4 regions of the Ruegeria sp. I1 genome follow, and region 2 is predicted to be linked to each of the others. Evidence: riboswitches for the same ligand, from Rfam matches in the RefSeq annotation. Region 2 holds a riboswitch; each other region holds the start of a gene.
What was found. A riboswitch is a leader RNA that binds a small molecule or an ion and turns the genes downstream of it on or off. The one in region 2 is predicted to bind cobalamin.
Positions count from the first base shown of each region.

Region 1: linked by a shared signal. The riboswitch ahead of ACR0DH_RS13030 (aromatic ring-hydroxylating oxygenase subunit alpha) and the one ahead of ACR0DH_RS18935 (energy-coupling factor ABC transporter permease) in region 2 are both predicted to bind cobalamin.
Region 3: linked by a shared signal. The riboswitch ahead of ACR0DH_RS13335 (hypothetical protein) and the one ahead of ACR0DH_RS18935 (energy-coupling factor ABC transporter permease) in region 2 are both predicted to bind cobalamin.
Region 4: linked by a shared signal. The riboswitch ahead of ACR0DH_RS07305 (DUF1636 family protein) and the one ahead of ACR0DH_RS18935 (energy-coupling factor ABC transporter permease) in region 2 are both predicted to bind cobalamin.

Region 1 is NZ_JBQFNM010000006.1:158,755-162,567, reverse strand. It holds gene ACR0DH_RS13040 (helix-turn-helix domain-containing protein) at 1-81, opposite strand, end outside; gene ACR0DH_RS13035 (aminotransferase) at 265-1,392, opposite strand; cobalamin riboswitch at 1,614-1,817, shown strand; gene ACR0DH_RS13030 (aromatic ring-hydroxylating oxygenase subunit alpha) at 1,930-3,153, shown strand; gene ACR0DH_RS13025 (FAD-binding oxidoreductase) at 3,159-3,813, shown strand, end outside.
Region 2 is NZ_JBQFNM010000012.1:76,471-80,283, forward strand. It holds gene ACR0DH_RS18925 (amino acid aminotransferase) at 1-1,093, opposite strand, end outside; gene sseA (3-mercaptopyruvate sulfurtransferase) at 1,093-1,947, opposite strand; cobalamin riboswitch at 2,090-2,303, shown strand; gene ACR0DH_RS18935 (energy-coupling factor ABC transporter permease) at 2,359-3,036, shown strand; gene ACR0DH_RS18940 (CBU_0592 family membrane protein) at 3,052-3,321, opposite strand; gene ACR0DH_RS18945 (helix-turn-helix domain-containing protein) at 3,321-3,813, opposite strand, start outside.
Region 3 is NZ_JBQFNM010000006.1:217,640-221,452, reverse strand. It holds gene ACR0DH_RS13340 (HD domain-containing protein) at 1-477, opposite strand, end outside; gene ACR0DH_RS13335 (hypothetical protein) at 667-978, opposite strand; cobalamin riboswitch at 1,106-1,311, opposite strand; gene speB (agmatinase) at 1,482-2,444, shown strand; gene ACR0DH_RS13325 (tyrosinase family protein) at 2,556-3,813, shown strand, end outside.
Region 4 is NZ_JBQFNM010000003.1:140,828-144,640, reverse strand. It holds gene ACR0DH_RS07315 (ABC transporter substrate-binding protein) at 1-212, opposite strand, end outside; gene ACR0DH_RS07310 (ABC transporter ATP-binding protein) at 225-1,001, opposite strand; gene ACR0DH_RS07305 (DUF1636 family protein) at 998-1,354, opposite strand; cobalamin riboswitch at 1,453-1,669, opposite strand; gene ACR0DH_RS07300 (D-lyxose/D-mannose family sugar isomerase) at 1,728-2,393, opposite strand; gene ACR0DH_RS07295 (carbohydrate kinase family protein) at 2,413-3,339, opposite strand; gene ACR0DH_RS07290 (glucokinase) at 3,374-3,813, opposite strand, start outside.

The sequences.
Region 1 (3,813 bases), on a different contig from region 2:
CTTTCGTAGAAACAGCAGGTTAGCACAAAACAGGCAGAGCCCGATAAAGGCGGTATCAACGAATTGGGTGGCGGATTCCAATATTACTTACTCTCTGAAAATCGACCACGGATGGTCTTGCGCTGCAGCCTCTTCATGCCCTCTAAAGCATGCGATCTGACATCTACCAATTTCATGGGATTTGTCGTCTCTTTTGATCGGACAGGACGTTTGAGACTGCGTTAGACAGGTTTAATCTAAATTCTTGCGCGGCCGTTCGGCGCGCTACGACTTGGCGTGGCGTGCCAGAAACTGCGAGAACCGGGCCAGCCCGGCTTTCAAATCTTCGGTTGGGTTGGTGTATCCAAGCCGCAGCCAGCCCTCCATGTCCATTGCGCTGCCCGGCGTCAGCATCACACCTTCTTCTTGCAACAGCGTCACGCATAGATCGCGCGAAGACATTGGTAGTTCGTATTTCAACAAGGCCGTAGTGCCGGATTTTGGCGGCACCCAGCTAAGCAGCGGTTCGTTTACGATCCAATCCTGAACGATCCGCAAGTTTTGGCGAGTGATCCGGTGCGCCCGCGCCAGTATCTTGTCGCGATGTTCCAGCGCCATGGCGGCTAGCATTTCGTCGATCTTGCCGACCGATATCGTGTTGTAGTCCCGGTGGATCATCACGTCATGCAGCATCTCTTTGGGTCCGGCGATCCAGCCAACCCGTAACCCGGCCAGCGAATAGGCCTTGGACATGCCTGCCGTGCTGATCCCTTTTTCGTACAGGTCTGCGACTGCGGCGGTGAAGCCGTCGCCTGTCTGATCTGTTCCGCGATAGACCTCGTCACAAAGCAACCAGGCATCGACACCACGTGCGATTTCGACGATTTGTTCCAGCAATGTGCGATCCATCAGCGCCCCTGTCGGGTTATTGGGATTGTTGATCACAATCAGGCGCGTATCGGGTCGCACCATCGCCCGCAACTCGTCCAGTTCGGGCAAAAAGGCGTTTTCGGACCGCAGATGCAGCAGTTCGATTTCGGCACCAATGCTTTCGGGAATGGAGTAGTGCTGCTGATAGGTGGGTATCACGGAAACCACGTGATCACCACGCGATACCAGCGTCTGATGCACCAGAGAGTTCGCGCCGATGGTCCCATGCGTTGTTAGGATGTTATCCCGGCCCTGTCTGTCATACAGGCCACAGATCGCATCGCGCAGGCGTTCTGACCCTTCAATTGCGCCATAGGTCATCTTCATGGATGACAGATCGTTCAGAATGCTGTTGTGCTGACCCGCCATGTCGAACAGTTCGCCCAGCGTGATGGACTGGACGCAGGTCTCAGCCAGATTGAGTTCGCAGGTCGTCTCGAACTCATTCATCCACATCTCAACACCAAAGGGTCTGATTTCCATTGGGGCTCTCCTACTTTTAGCATTTGGGGCGATGGCACGTAACGGACGCACGGTTATGAAGATGTCTTATACCGCCAAACCAGCCAAGCGGAAGATTGCGGGTTTGTGCCTGAAATGTATCCCGGGGTTTTACTTCACAAACCCGGATCCGACCCGGACATCGAGATGTCTGTTTTGAAACTGAAAATGTCGCAAGTCTCTCAGCATATGAACTGCGCGACTCTATCCTGTGCATGTGAGGTGCCGCTGTTTGAGTCTCAGACAGCGGAGAATTGGGAAGCCGGTGAAATTCCGGCACTGCCCCCGCAACGGTAAGGAAGGTCAGGTTCGGCAATCAACCACTGGGACGAGGATCCCGGGAAGGTGTCGCAACCGGGCGCAAGCCCCTTTCAAGTCCGGAAACCAGCCTTGCAGATATGTCAAACCGCGGGTGGCGGTGGGGGCACATGTTTCGGACGTGATCCTCGCGCGCCTCCGGACGGTTCCTCCTTGTCATCTGCCCAAGCAATGCCGCGGGGCGCGGCAGGAGAGCCAGAAATGAACAGCATTCAAAGCCTGTTGGCACGTCGCATCCCTGATCACGCGCTCGAGCAGGCGTTTTATACAGACCCCCAGGTATTTCAGGCCGATCTTGAAGCCATCCACTATCGCGATTGGCTGTTTGCCATTCCGGCCTGCGAGCTGGTGAAAGCAGGGGACTACGTAACCTATACTGTGGGTGCCTACCGCGTTGTCATTGTGCGTGGTGCCGACAACCAAATCAGGGCATTTCACAACACCTGCCGCCACCGTGGTTCGATCATCTGCAAGGCTGCAAAAGGCAATGCGCCTAAGCTGGTTTGCCCCTATCACCAATGGACCTACGAGCTCGATGGTTCATTGCTGTGGGCGCGCGATATGGGGCCGGATTTCGATCCGAAACAGCATGGGTTGAAGACCGTCCATTGCCGTGAGCTTGCCGGGTTGGTTTACATCTGTCTTGCGGACAACGCCCCAGATTTCGACATGTTTGCCAATACCGCGCGCCCTTATCTGGAGCCGCATGATCTGGGCAACGCCAAAGTGGCTTTTGAAAGTTCGATTGTTGAGAAAGGCAACTGGAAGCTGGTTTGGGAAAATAACCGCGAGTGTTACCACTGCGGTGGCAACCATCCCGCGCTATGCCGCACATTCCCTGATGATCCTGCAGTCACAGGGATCGAAGGGGGTGAGACGCCGCTGCATATGCAAGCGCATTTTGACAGGTGCGAAGCCGCCGGGATGCCCTCGCAATTCTACCTGCATGATGACGGACAATTCCGTATGGCTCGGATGCCTCTGAAAGAAGGAGCGCAAAGCTATACGATGGATGGAAAATCCGCCGTGCGGCGCTGGCTTGGCCGATCGCCTTTTGCGGATGCAGGTGCGTTGTTGAAATTTCACTATCCAACCACCTGGAACCACTTTCTGGCTGATCATTCCATCGTGTTCCGCGTCACACCAATCAGCCCGACTGAAACCGAGGTCACAACCAAATGGCTGGTTCACAAGGATGCCGTTGAAGGGGTCGATTACGATCTGAAACGTCTGACCGAGGTCTGGATTGCCACCAATGACGAAGACCGTCAGGTGGTCGAGGATAATCAACTGGGTATCAACAGCCCGGCCTATCTGCCTGGCCCGTATTCGCCGACGCAGGAATCTGGTGTGCTGCAATTCGTGGATTGGTATTGCAACACGTTGGCCGGTCGGTTGGCCCCCGAAACAATCGCGGCGGAGTAAAGGTGATGAAAGATCTCAACGCGGTTGCGAATATCTGGCAGGACAGCGAAACACTGGAATGCGTCTCGGTCGTGCCCGAGATGGCCAATACGGCCAGTTTCACCTTTCGCGCTCCGTCTGGGTCGATGTTTGCGTACCATCCAGGGCAGTTTCTGACCCTTGAAATCCCGGCTCCTGGGCAGCCGGGTGGGGTTGTGCATCGCACTTACACGATCTCATCTTCTCCCTCGCGGCCACGGTCGATCACCATCACTGCCAAGGCCCAGCCCGACAGTATTGGAACGCGCTGGATGCTGGACAACCTGCAACCCGGCATGCGGATCAAAGCCATCGGACCAGCCGGGTTGTTTTCGAATGTTGAAAGCACCGCTGGCAAATATCTGTTCATCTCTGCCGGGTCCGGGATCACGCCGATGATGTCGATGACCACCTGCATGTGGGATGAGGGGCGTGATCTGGATATTGTCTTTATCAACTGCGCCAAGCGACCGTCCGAGATCATCTTTCGCCAGCGGCTGGAACACATGGCCAGCCGAACCCCTGGCCTAGATCTGAAATTCGTTGTTGAAGAGCCCGACCGCTATCGCCCTTGGACGGGGTATCAGGGGCAGTTCAACCAGTTGATGCTGGGCCTGATGGCGCCTGACTATTTGGAGCGTG
Region 2 (3,813 bases):
ATATGCCGTGATCGTTGCGCAGTTGCTCGACCAGTTCGGGGGCCGCGCCGAGGCGTGAGAACATACCGCGGTGCTGGGCGACAAAGCCAAAGCGGTCCGATCCTGTCAGGCGTTGCAATTCGTCGGCCAGTTGCTGACGCAGCCCCAGCATCGAAAGGCGCACCTCCTCCAGCTCAGCGGCCCAGTCGGCGCGCAGGGCGTCATCGGTCAGGATCGTGGTCACGACCCGTGCGCCATGGTCCGGCGGGAAGGAGTAATTCTGGCGGTTCAGGAAGGCCAGCGTGCTCTGGTTCAGCGCGGTCTGCGCCATATCGTCACTGATCGCCATCAGCAGGCCGGTACGCTCGCGGTACACGCCGAAATTCTTGGAGCATGACGCCGCGATCAGGCAGCGCTTGACCGACGAGGCCACCAGACGGGTTGCCTGTGCGTCTTCCTCAAGACCGTCACCAAAGCCCTGATAGGCAATGTCGATCATGGCAACCAGGCCAAGCTCGTTGATCAGGTTCACCACCTCTTGCCACTGCACGAGGTTCAAGTTTGCGCCGGTCGGGTTATGGCAGCAACCATGCAGCAGAACCACGTCGCCCGCCTTGGCAGTTTTCAGGTCCTCGATCATACCGTCGAAATCGACACCGCGGGTTTCGCCGTCGAAATAGCGATACGGAACCGCCTCGATACCCAGGTAGCTCAGGATCGACAGGTGGTTCGGCCATGTCGGGTTCGATACAAACACCCGCGCCTCAGGATTGGCCATGCGGATCATCTCGAACGCCTGACGGCAGGCACCCGTCCCGCCCGGTGTAGCAACGGCGGCAATATTGGCACGCGGTACTGCGTCGCCGAGGATCAGGCCGATCATCGCATCGGCATAGGCCGGATCACCTGCCAGTCCCGTATAGGCTTTGCTCTCCTGCTCCTCCAGAATGCGCTTTTCGGCGGCTTTGACCGCTCGCATAACCGGGGTAACACCTTCGGCATTCTTGTAGACACCAACACCCAGGTCGATCTTCTGATCGCGCGGGTCTTCGCGGTACATCTGCATCAGCGCCAAGATTTTGTCGGCGGGCTGCGGTTTGAGGTTCTCGAACATCAGGTCTCTCCGGTTGCGACGGGCAGGGTTGGGAAAGCACCCCATTCAGCCCAGGAGCCGTCATAAAGCGCGTGGTCTTTTTTGCCCATGCGTTCAAGCGCAAGGCTTAGGATTGCAGCGGTCACGCCCGAACCGCACGAGGTGATCGCCGGTTTGGTCAGATCCACGCCTGCGGCCTCAAACACGGCGCGGCACGCATCGGGCGACTTCATTGTACCATCACTATTCAACAGGCTGCCAAAGGGCACGTTGCGCGACCCTGGTATGTGGCCAGATCGCAGCCCTTCGCGCGGTTCAACCTCGGTTCCGGCGAAACGGGCGGCAACACGGGCATCGATAATCTCATGATCAGCCAGTTTGGCGGCCGCAGACACTTGTGTCACGTCGCGTACCAGATGGTTCTGCACCCGAACGGTCATATGCCGATCCCGGATCACCGGGGGCAGATCTTCAACCTCTCGCCCTTCGGCCTGCCATTTCGGCAAACCCCCGTCCAGAACGGCGATGTTCTCTTGGCCCATCAGGCGGAACAGCCACCAGACCCGCGCGGCCGACATCAGCCCGGCCCCGTCATAGACGACCACCTGATGACCATCGCCGACGCCCATCGCCCGCAGGCGTGACATGAACTTCTCGACCGGCGGCGCCATATGTGGCAAGTCCGAACGTTGGTCCGAAATGTCATCAATATCGAAGAAGCGCGCGCCGGGGATGTGGCCCGCATCATATTCCGCCTTGGCATCGCGATTCTGCGCGGGCAGATACCACGACCCGTCCAGAATCCGCAGATCCGGGTCCTTGATATGCGCGGCCAGCCATTCGGTAGATACCAGGGTTTTCGGATCGTCTTGCATCAAAGCCTCCCCTAAGCGAGTCTGAGTTTCCCTATATCCGAGCGGCCAAACGTGCAAGCCATGCCAAGGCCTGCACCCCCGGCGCGCTGACAATTTTTTCCAAACATACACGTTTGCCTGCTTGACAGGCGGCACCCCGTGCCAGACACCTGCCTGACGTGGTTTCCAATGGGGAATTCCCCCTGAGGAATGAAAAGGGAATCCGGTGCGACAGTACCTGTCAATTCCGGAACTGCCCCCGCAACTGTAGGCGGAGTTTCGCCCCATCATGGCCACTGACCGAGGCAATCGGTTGGGAAGGCCGGGATCGAAGCCAATCCGCAAGTCAGGAGACCTGCCATGTGCAAACCGGGCGAAAGCCCAATTCTTAAACCTTTCTGCCGTCGGGTGTGACGGGAAGGAGACTAAACTATGCATATCGAACCGGGCGTCGTAAATGGCGCCAAACTTGTCTTGAGCTACGCCACCGCAACTGGCGCAGGGCTCTATACCGCTAAACTGGCTTGGGACAGCCTCAAAGGCAGCGGCATTGCCAGCCTTGCCATTCGCTCAGCCCTGACCACCGGGCTGGTTTTCACCTTCTTTGAGGTGTTGCCGCACTTCCCGGTCGGGGTGTCGGAGGTTCATTTTATTCTGGGATCGACCCTGTTTTTGTTGTTCGGTGCGGCCCCTGCCGCCATCGGCCTGATCGCGGGCTTGTTTATTCAGGGGTTTTTCCTGGCGCCTTTCGACCTGCCTCAGTTCGGGATGAACATGACAACGCTGCTGTTACCGTTGTTTGCCTTGCAGGCCTTGGCCAACCGCATCATTGCGCCGAATACGGCCTATATTGATCTGAAGTATTCTCAGGCGCTTGCGCTGTCGACGGCCTATCAGGGCGGCGTCGTCATCTGGGTGGCGTTCTGGGCCTTTTATGGCCAAGGATTTGGTGCAGAAAACCTCGCCGCCGTTGTCAGCTTTGGCGCTGCGTACCTCCTGGTTATCCTGATAGAACCACTGGCTGATTTGGCCGTGTTGGCCGCAACAAAATCCATGCGGGATTTGGGCCGGATTGGGCTGTTCACACCGCGCCTTCACAACACTGCATAACTCTATTGCGCCGCGTTACCCAGCGCGGCGCAACCTGAAATGCTGAATAATCCCGATCACGCTAATGATGATCCAGAAGCCTTCAATCAACATTGACGCCAGATTGAAGTTCTGAAGCAGCGAATAGACAATCAAAACAGACCCCAGCAGGTTCACCACGGGAAACGCCAGATCTTCGGAATTCATATACCGCATCTGCGTGGCGAAATAGGCGGCAACCACGATCAGAGCCCCGAAAGAACCGATGGCGTCCACAATTGTCAGGCTGTTGAAAAACTCGCTCATCAATGAACCTTGCCGTTATCTGGAACATCTGGCTGTTGCGCATAGTGATGCATGTTCAAAAACGCCGCCCCTTCAGCACCTGCGCGATAGCCATGCGGGAGATCCGCTGCAAATCGCAGCCCCTGACCCGATTGCAAGGGCACCCAAGCCTCACCTTTCAGAATGTCCAGCGTGCCACTAAGCACAAAGACCTCCTCGGTCACACCAGCGGCATGGGCGGGGGACTCATGGCTTTGGTTGGGGGCGAGCTGGACGTGAAACGTCTCTGCCCCCAAGACCGGATCAAAGGGAAAGACGATCTTGACCTCGATACTGCCGGGAAAGGTGACGGTCTGAAACACTGTCGGATCGCCATTCACGGTGTCGATCAGAGCGCTGAGCGGCAGTTGAAACCCTTTGGCAATCTTCCACAGCGTGGCGATCGTCGGGCTTGATTCGCCCCGTTCGATCTGACCCAGCATCGCTTTGCTGACGCCGGTCATCTCAGCGACT
Region 3 (3,813 bases), on a different contig from region 2:
GGGATCAAAACTCGATTGATCCCAGCGTTCACAGAACTCGGCACAGTCATCGAAATAGATGCTGTCACGATGAGCTTGGCGTTTTTCGGGGTTCGCGCCTACGTGCTCTCCGAAGTAAACAAGCTGAAAATCCCCATGGGTATGCACGCACCACGTGACCTGTTCGCGTAGGAAGGGTTTGAGGATTGAGGCCGCATATTCATCGTGATTATGCGGCGCATAGATGTCACCGATATCATGCAGCAAGGCGCCAACGATCCAATCTATGTCTGCCCCGTCAAACCAGGCGCGGGTTGCTGACTGCACCGAATGGCCAAGACGTGTGACTTGATAGCCGGACAGGCTTTTGTCGAGCCTCTCCATCGCCTCCAGCAAACGATCTGCCGTTCCTTTGCAGTACTCACGCTCCAGAGTATCGAGGAAGGTGTAGTCCTCTTTGTCCCCGTCCTTCATCTGCGTGAATTTCACCTGATCCATAGCATGTCCTTTGGCGTTTACGTGTGGGTCAGCGGGCGCAAGCAAGCGTGTAATTCCGGACTATCCACGCAAACACCGGACTCGGCAAATGAAACCTGTTGTGCCGGTGAAAATTGTAGTCGCCGGAGGTGGGTATCGACGTCTTTTAAGAGCACAAAGCCGTGCGATAATCCCGCAGCCCGTTCTATGTCACAGCGGCATGCGAAAAGATCGGCGGGCCTGCGCTCCGCCACGCCTTTCACGTTTTGGCATGGCAAGCGGCAAAGGTCTGAATGGTTGCTCCAGCGAAGTCAAAAGCAAGTCGCAGAACGCTGCAACGGCAGGTGAGTGATCTTTAAATGGTGCAGCTGTTTCGTAAGCATGCCTCGCAGCTACTTCATAGCAGGCATTGCCAGGAACACCCGCGATCCATTGCATATAGCCAAGCTGTCCCATCTGACGTGCTTCATCCGCAGGCATGGGGCCTGTATCGAGTTGAATAATCGTCCGTTCCAATAACATCGCGCCCTCCGCGCAAAAGGGACGAGTGTGGCTGGTCACGGTGATGTGCCGGGGACGCTTGGTCCTTCGGTCGTCTCTGCCGTTCCCAAGGCACCCCGCCCGGGTTCAAGTTGACTGCGGCGCATGGCATCACACACCGTAGATGGCAGGTCTCCTGACTTGCGGGTCAACGCTTTCCCGTTCCTTCCCGAACCCTAGGGCTCAGTGGTTTCCAACGGGGTCGCTCGCCGCTTACAGTTGCGGGGGCAGTCACGGAATTGGGTATGAACCCGCACCGTGTTCCCTTTTCAGCCGACTCGAACCGAGCCGGACACCATCGCTTTCACTGTCTCATACGCGATTCACTATGTCCACTGGGTTTGGCGCAATCTGACAACGCTGAAAATGTCCGCCAAAGCTGAAACGGCAGTGAGTTCAATCCATGCAAAAGGCTTTACAGGGCGTGGCATTCGGGTGCCTTAATGTTTACAGAATTTGACGATCTGAACAGAAAGAGCGCGTATATGTCGAACCATGGCTACGACTCCGGCCGATTGAACCTGCCTTTCGTTGGTATCTGTACCTTTGGCAAGTATCCCTATGTCGAGGATTGGGACGCGATTGACGCCGACGTTGCGGTTCTTGGCGCCCCGTTTGATTTTGGCTGTCAATGGCGGTCCGGGGCGCGGATGGGGCCACGCGCGATCCGTGAGGCGTCGACGCTGTTCTCATTCGGCCATGCTGGCGCTTATGACCACGAAGATGATGTCACCTATCTGGATCCGGCCAAAGTAACCATTGTTGATATCGGCGATGCAGACATCGTGCATACCGACACAATGAAAAGCCATGCAAATATCGAGTTTGGGGTGCGCAAAATACTGGAGGCGGGGGCGCTACCGGTCGTCTTGGGCGGCGATCATTCGATCAATATCCCCTGCATCAATGCCTTTGATGATCAAGAACCAATTCATGTGGTGCAAATCGACGCGCACCTGGATTTTGTCGATGAACGGCATGGGGTGCGCTATGGCCACGGAAACCCAATGCGCCGTGCCGCCGAAAAACCCTATGTCACCGGCCTCAGTCAGATCGGCATTCGCAATGTGTCGTCCACCGCTAAGGATGGCTATGCGGATGCCCGCGCCATGGGATCAGACATCCAATCTGTCCGGCAATTCCGCAAAATGGGGGTCGATGGGATGCTGGCCCGCATTCCAGGAGGCGCGCGGTATTATGTGACTATAGACATTGATGCCTTCGACCCATCCATCGCCCCAGGTACAGGTACACCAAGCCATGGCGGATTCATTTACTACGAAGTGCTAGAGCTCATGGCAGGTCTGGCCAAGCGGGGCGACATTGTCGGACTCGATCTTGTTGAAGTCGCACCGGATTATGACGCCACCAGCTCCACCCAAATCCTTGCGGCGCAGCTGCTGATGAACATCATCGGGCGGGTGCTTCATGAGAAAGAGCAGCGTTAGATCCGCCAATCGTCATCTATGCGTGCAGAGCGTTTGAGCGTGCCGCCGCCATTGGCGGTGGTTTTGTGCTATACTGGGCGCATTGAAGCACTCCTTAAGGGGGATTTTTAGATGACTACGATTGCCAAACTGAATTTTCTTAGAAAACAAGCCGGATTGCCGCTGATCCGTTTCGACCTGATCAGATTGCGCGAGGAGGATATTCAGGACCTGCGCGACGCCTATGCTGCGATGTACGAAATCTCGGACATCGCGATGGGTGATCGGCGCGGATATTTCGCTCTGGCGCGTGGGCATGGTTATGATCAAGACCTTTGCCATGACGATGACCGCACGTTTCTGACCTGGCACCGGTCCTATGTTTATTCCTTCGAAAAAGCGCTCAACAGCGCGCTGCAGTGGAAGCGCGGGGATGACGAACTAGAACTTACTCTTCCCTATTGGGATTGGACCCAGTTTGCCACGGCGACACATGCCTCGAACGGGCTGCCCAAAGTGGTGGATGATGCGACCTACACAAACAGTGCCGGGGATGATGTTCCAAACCCGCTTGCCCGCGCACACAGCATCTATCGTAGCATTGCGCTGGGTTTGACCGGCGACGAGGTCTTTACACGCAGATACACAACGCGCCTGCGCAGCAATATCCCGTTGCTGGAGGATGAGGTTGAGCGCTATTTGACCAACCCAAACTTTGAAGCCTTCCAAGCCGATTTCAACTTCGCGGCTCATGGCGGTATCCACGTCCTGACGGGGGGCACGGATACATCGTCGCCCTTGCCCCGCTCGATTGGAGATATGGGTAGCACAGTGTCTGCCTCATATGACCCGGTATTCTGGCTGCACCATGCGATGTGCGACAAGGTTTGGGCAGATTGGCAGGCGCTATGGCCCGGGGCCAATGTTCCACAGCATGTTCTCGACACAGTCGTATATGACGGTCGGGTGGGCCGCGATTTGATCGACGCGGAAACCTCGCTCAGATACATCTATTCCGAGGATTCCGTTGAAGCCGCGATTGGTGCTTTGGGAACCTCGGACAGCGCACCCGTGGCCACATTGTCAGCGGCAGCAAGTCATGTCACCGAGGTTCGGCTGGGCACAGTGAAAGCCGGATTTGTCAGGGCCGAACTTGAATTCCATCGCATGCGACCGCCGACCGAAAGCTTTGAGCTGCGTGCCTATGTCGACAACGCCAATTGCGATGCCTCAACTGGGTACAAAGACAAAAGCTATGCGGGGCGCCTTGTGTTTTTTGGCCATGGCACCTGTCCGGGCGCGCCGGGTCACTGTAACCCTGCCTTAGCCGTCCGTGATGACTATGATCAAAGATACAAGCATCCGCTTAGATATGAACACACGCGGTATC
Region 4 (3,813 bases), on a different contig from region 2:
TACCAACCTGTGATACCGGTCAGGCCAACGATGTGTTCTTGCAGGCCCAGCGCAAAGGCCATGTCTGTCATGTTCATGTCATGCACAACCAGCCGTTCCGGCTTGGCGTCGAACACCAGCGGTTCGCCGCAATTGTCCACGGTTACTTCATGGGCCGCCGCGCCGCTGGCCAAGCCGGTGATCATCAAAGCTGACCAAATTTTCTGTTTCATCAATGTCTCCTGTTAAGATGAAAGCGTTCGTTTTCGGATATCCAGCGCCGGGATCACGCGCCCTTCGTGCTGGAAGCACAGGTAGTCAACACCAAACGTGTCGCGCACATGATCCGGCGTTAGTATCTGGTCGACTGGCCCAAAGCCCGTCATGCGTGTGGATTTCATCAGCGCGACATGGCTGGCGAATTCCGGGATCATGACAAGGTCATGCACGATCATCACCACCGTCACGCCCAGCTCGGCCACCAGCGACAGCATGTGCCCCTTGGCATCGGGGTCCAGATGATTGGTGGGCTCGTCCAGAAACAACAGCGAGGGGTTCTGCGCCAATGCACGCGCGATATGAGCGCGTTGGCGTTCGCCGCCGGAGAGCCGCTGCATCGGCTTGTCCGCCAGATGGGTCAGCTCGGTCGTGCGTAGAACGCGCGCAAGATCCATCTTGTGGTCTTCCGCCGAGCGGTCGCTCTGAATGGGAATCTGACCCAGCGCAACGTAGTCGCGCAGCTTTAGGCGGCCATCGGGCAGTTCCTGCTGACCAACAACCGCAATGGTCCTGGCGCGTTCCTGCGCAGACAGGCTGCGCAGGCTTTGACCGTTGATCCGTACGTCCCCCAGCGCCAGACGTTCGACCCCACAGAGCAGGTTCAGCAGCGTTGTTTTGCCGGCACCGTTCGGACCGGCGATGGCAAGGATCGCCCCTTCTTCCAAAGAGAACGAGACGCCTTGTAGCAACACATCGCCATTCAGGGCGTAGTATTCCAGATTCTCCGCGACCAGAAAGCTCATGCCTTACCCGCCTTTGGAAGACGAGGCAGACGTGCTAGAGTTTTGAACAGCAAGGCGGGGGGGCGATCCGTTGCGCTGGTCCAACCGCTCTCGCTGTCGCGGTACTGATGGGCGAAGGTGGCGATCGCATCCAGATCGGCGGTGCTTTGAATATCGCCAAACAGGTATTGCGCCTTGCCTTCGGCTTGCAGACCGATGGCCATGGGACGTTCGCATCCTGCCATGCACGGGATCAGTCGCGTAGCGAACCCGTCTGGCAGCGACGCGTCCAGCAGAATTTGGGCGGCGCTGGCTTCGATCTCACCCTGGCAGGTCGAGCAGATCAGCACAAAGTGATCAGCGTTGCGGGTCATTGCCACCCTCAACGCGCAGAACGCCCGTGTCGAAAGTGCCAGTCCCCAAAGGGCGCAAATATGCCATCAATCCTCCTTCCAGGACGCCCCGTCCCGGGTTGGTTTCACAGGTGATGGCAGGTCTCCTGACTTGCGGGTCGTTGCTTGGCCAACCTTCCCGGCCTTCTCGGGCCAGTGGTGATTTGGCGTCGCTCTCCGCTTACAGTTGCGGGGGCAGTTACGGACTTGGCCTGTTCCGATATTCCGGGGGCCGCACCGTATTCCCATTTTCATCCCGCACCCAAAGCTGCGGGAACCATCACAGGTCAGCTATTCTGGACAAGACACGCTTGTCAAGCAATCGCTGAGAGGCTCGGGTCAATCTCGGGGTAGATCAGTAATCCGCAACCAGCAGGAACTCGGCCTCGGTATCTTCGTCGATCGTGGCAAAGCGGGGAATGGGTTGTTCGAACACGTTATCGGTGCGGTCGTCGTTTACGGTTGAGACCTCGCCGATCAGGCAATCCCCACGCTCGGCCCAGAAGGCGTGCCAGATGCCGGGCATCAGGGTCACGCTTTCGCCGGGTTTCAGGCGCAGCAATTCGCCCGGAGTGATGCTGATATCGCATCCGTCGCTGGGCACCACAACCGGTGTGTCGCGGTCTACGCTGCCATCGGGGTTCGAGGCATAGATCTCCATCACCAGATCGCCGCCGCCCCGGTTGATGATATCCTCGGCTTTGACGATATGACGATGCATCGGCGACAGCTGCTTGTCGCGCGAGATCAGCAGTTTTTCTGCATAAAGCATCCCACGACCCTGGCTCAGATCGTTCTCATCCCCATTGCGCAGGGTGAACAGGAACAGGCCAAGCTCATCAAATTTGCCTTGCCCGTAGTCGGTGATGTCCCATCCCAGTCCCCGGGCGCGGATCGTGTCGGCCTTGGCGCTGCGCATCTGATCCGGAGACCAGTCGGCAAAGGGGGGCAGGATGAAACCGAAAGACTGGATAAAGGCCTGTGCATCGGTCTTGATGTGGTTGATGTCGGAACGTTTCATGTGACTTCCCTTTTTGGGACTAGAGCTCGTGCGCCCAGGGCGGGTTGGCCCCGGCACGCGATACGGTGACTGCTGCAACATCTGCACCCAACGCTAAAGCTGCACGCAGGCTTTCTTTTGTCAGATCGCGCAGCCCGGCTTTGGTCAGATGTCCGGAACGGTGAAGTTCCGCCAGCACGCCAGCGTTGAACGTATCGCCCGCCCCCACCGTATCGACAACCTGAACCGCTTTAACCGGTATCGTGGTTTCCGAGCCATCGCGTAGATAACCCGAAGCCCCCTGGCTCCCACGTGTAACAATCACAACCGCGGGACCGGCTTGCAGCAACAAAGGCACTTTCTCGGCATGGGTTTCGGGCCCCGGAATGATCCAGTCCAGATCTTCATCCGAGACTTTGAGGATATCGGTCTGCGCAATCATGGCATTCAAACGGGTGCGGTATCTGGTCTGATCCTGGATAAACCCCGGTCGGATGTTGGGGTCCAACATCACCGCTCGATCCGTCCCGTGATGGCTTAGCAAGGCAGCATAAGCATCGGCGCAGGGTTCGCAGGCAAGACTGATACCGCCTAGATACAGGGTCGAGATGGCGGGCAGTTGGTCGGGCAGATCCTCGGGCTGAAGCATGCGCCCGGCGGTGTTCTCGTCAACGAAGTTGTACGATGCATGACCATCGACCAGTTTCACAAACGCCAAAGTGGTTGGGCGGTCGCTGGTGATCACATGGGAGGTATCCACATGGCTCGCTTTCAGCGTATCCGCCAATTGTTCACCAAACATATCGGACGACAGGCCGGTCAACATGCCAACAGGCGCGCCCAATCTCCCCAACGCGATCGCCGTGTTGAAAATTGCACCTCCAGAATGGGGTACATACCCTTGGGCACCCGAGACTGTAGGCTCGGTGATCATATCGATCAGCGCTTCTCCGCAGCACAGGATCATCCCGCGTTCCTTCATTGAGAATTGTCAGGCGGTTCTACCGCATGAGGGCATTTTTGCAGAAGTTGTTAGCGCCAACAATGCCAAATTCGACCTGTTCTGAGATATAGAGATCCATTCCGCGCCGCAGCTCGCTGAACCGGCCACCATTGTTGAAGGCATCCAGAAAACTGTCTCCGAACAGCCAGCGGTTTTTTTCCGCCACGCCACCGACCAGAAAGACGCCGCCTATTGGCATCAATGTGACAGCCATATCCCCTAGCAAAGCGCCCAGATGCGTTGTGAACAGCGATGCGGTTTGAACCGCGTGTGGATCAGTGCCGGATCGCGCATCCTGCAGGATATCCCGCGCCGGGCGCGCGGAGATATTGGTTTGACCCGCCGCCATTGCTACTGCTCGGTACAAGATCGGTAATCCGGTGCCGCTGAGGAACATCTCAGCTTCCAAACTCAGGCTGTCGCCAAAGAAGCATTCGG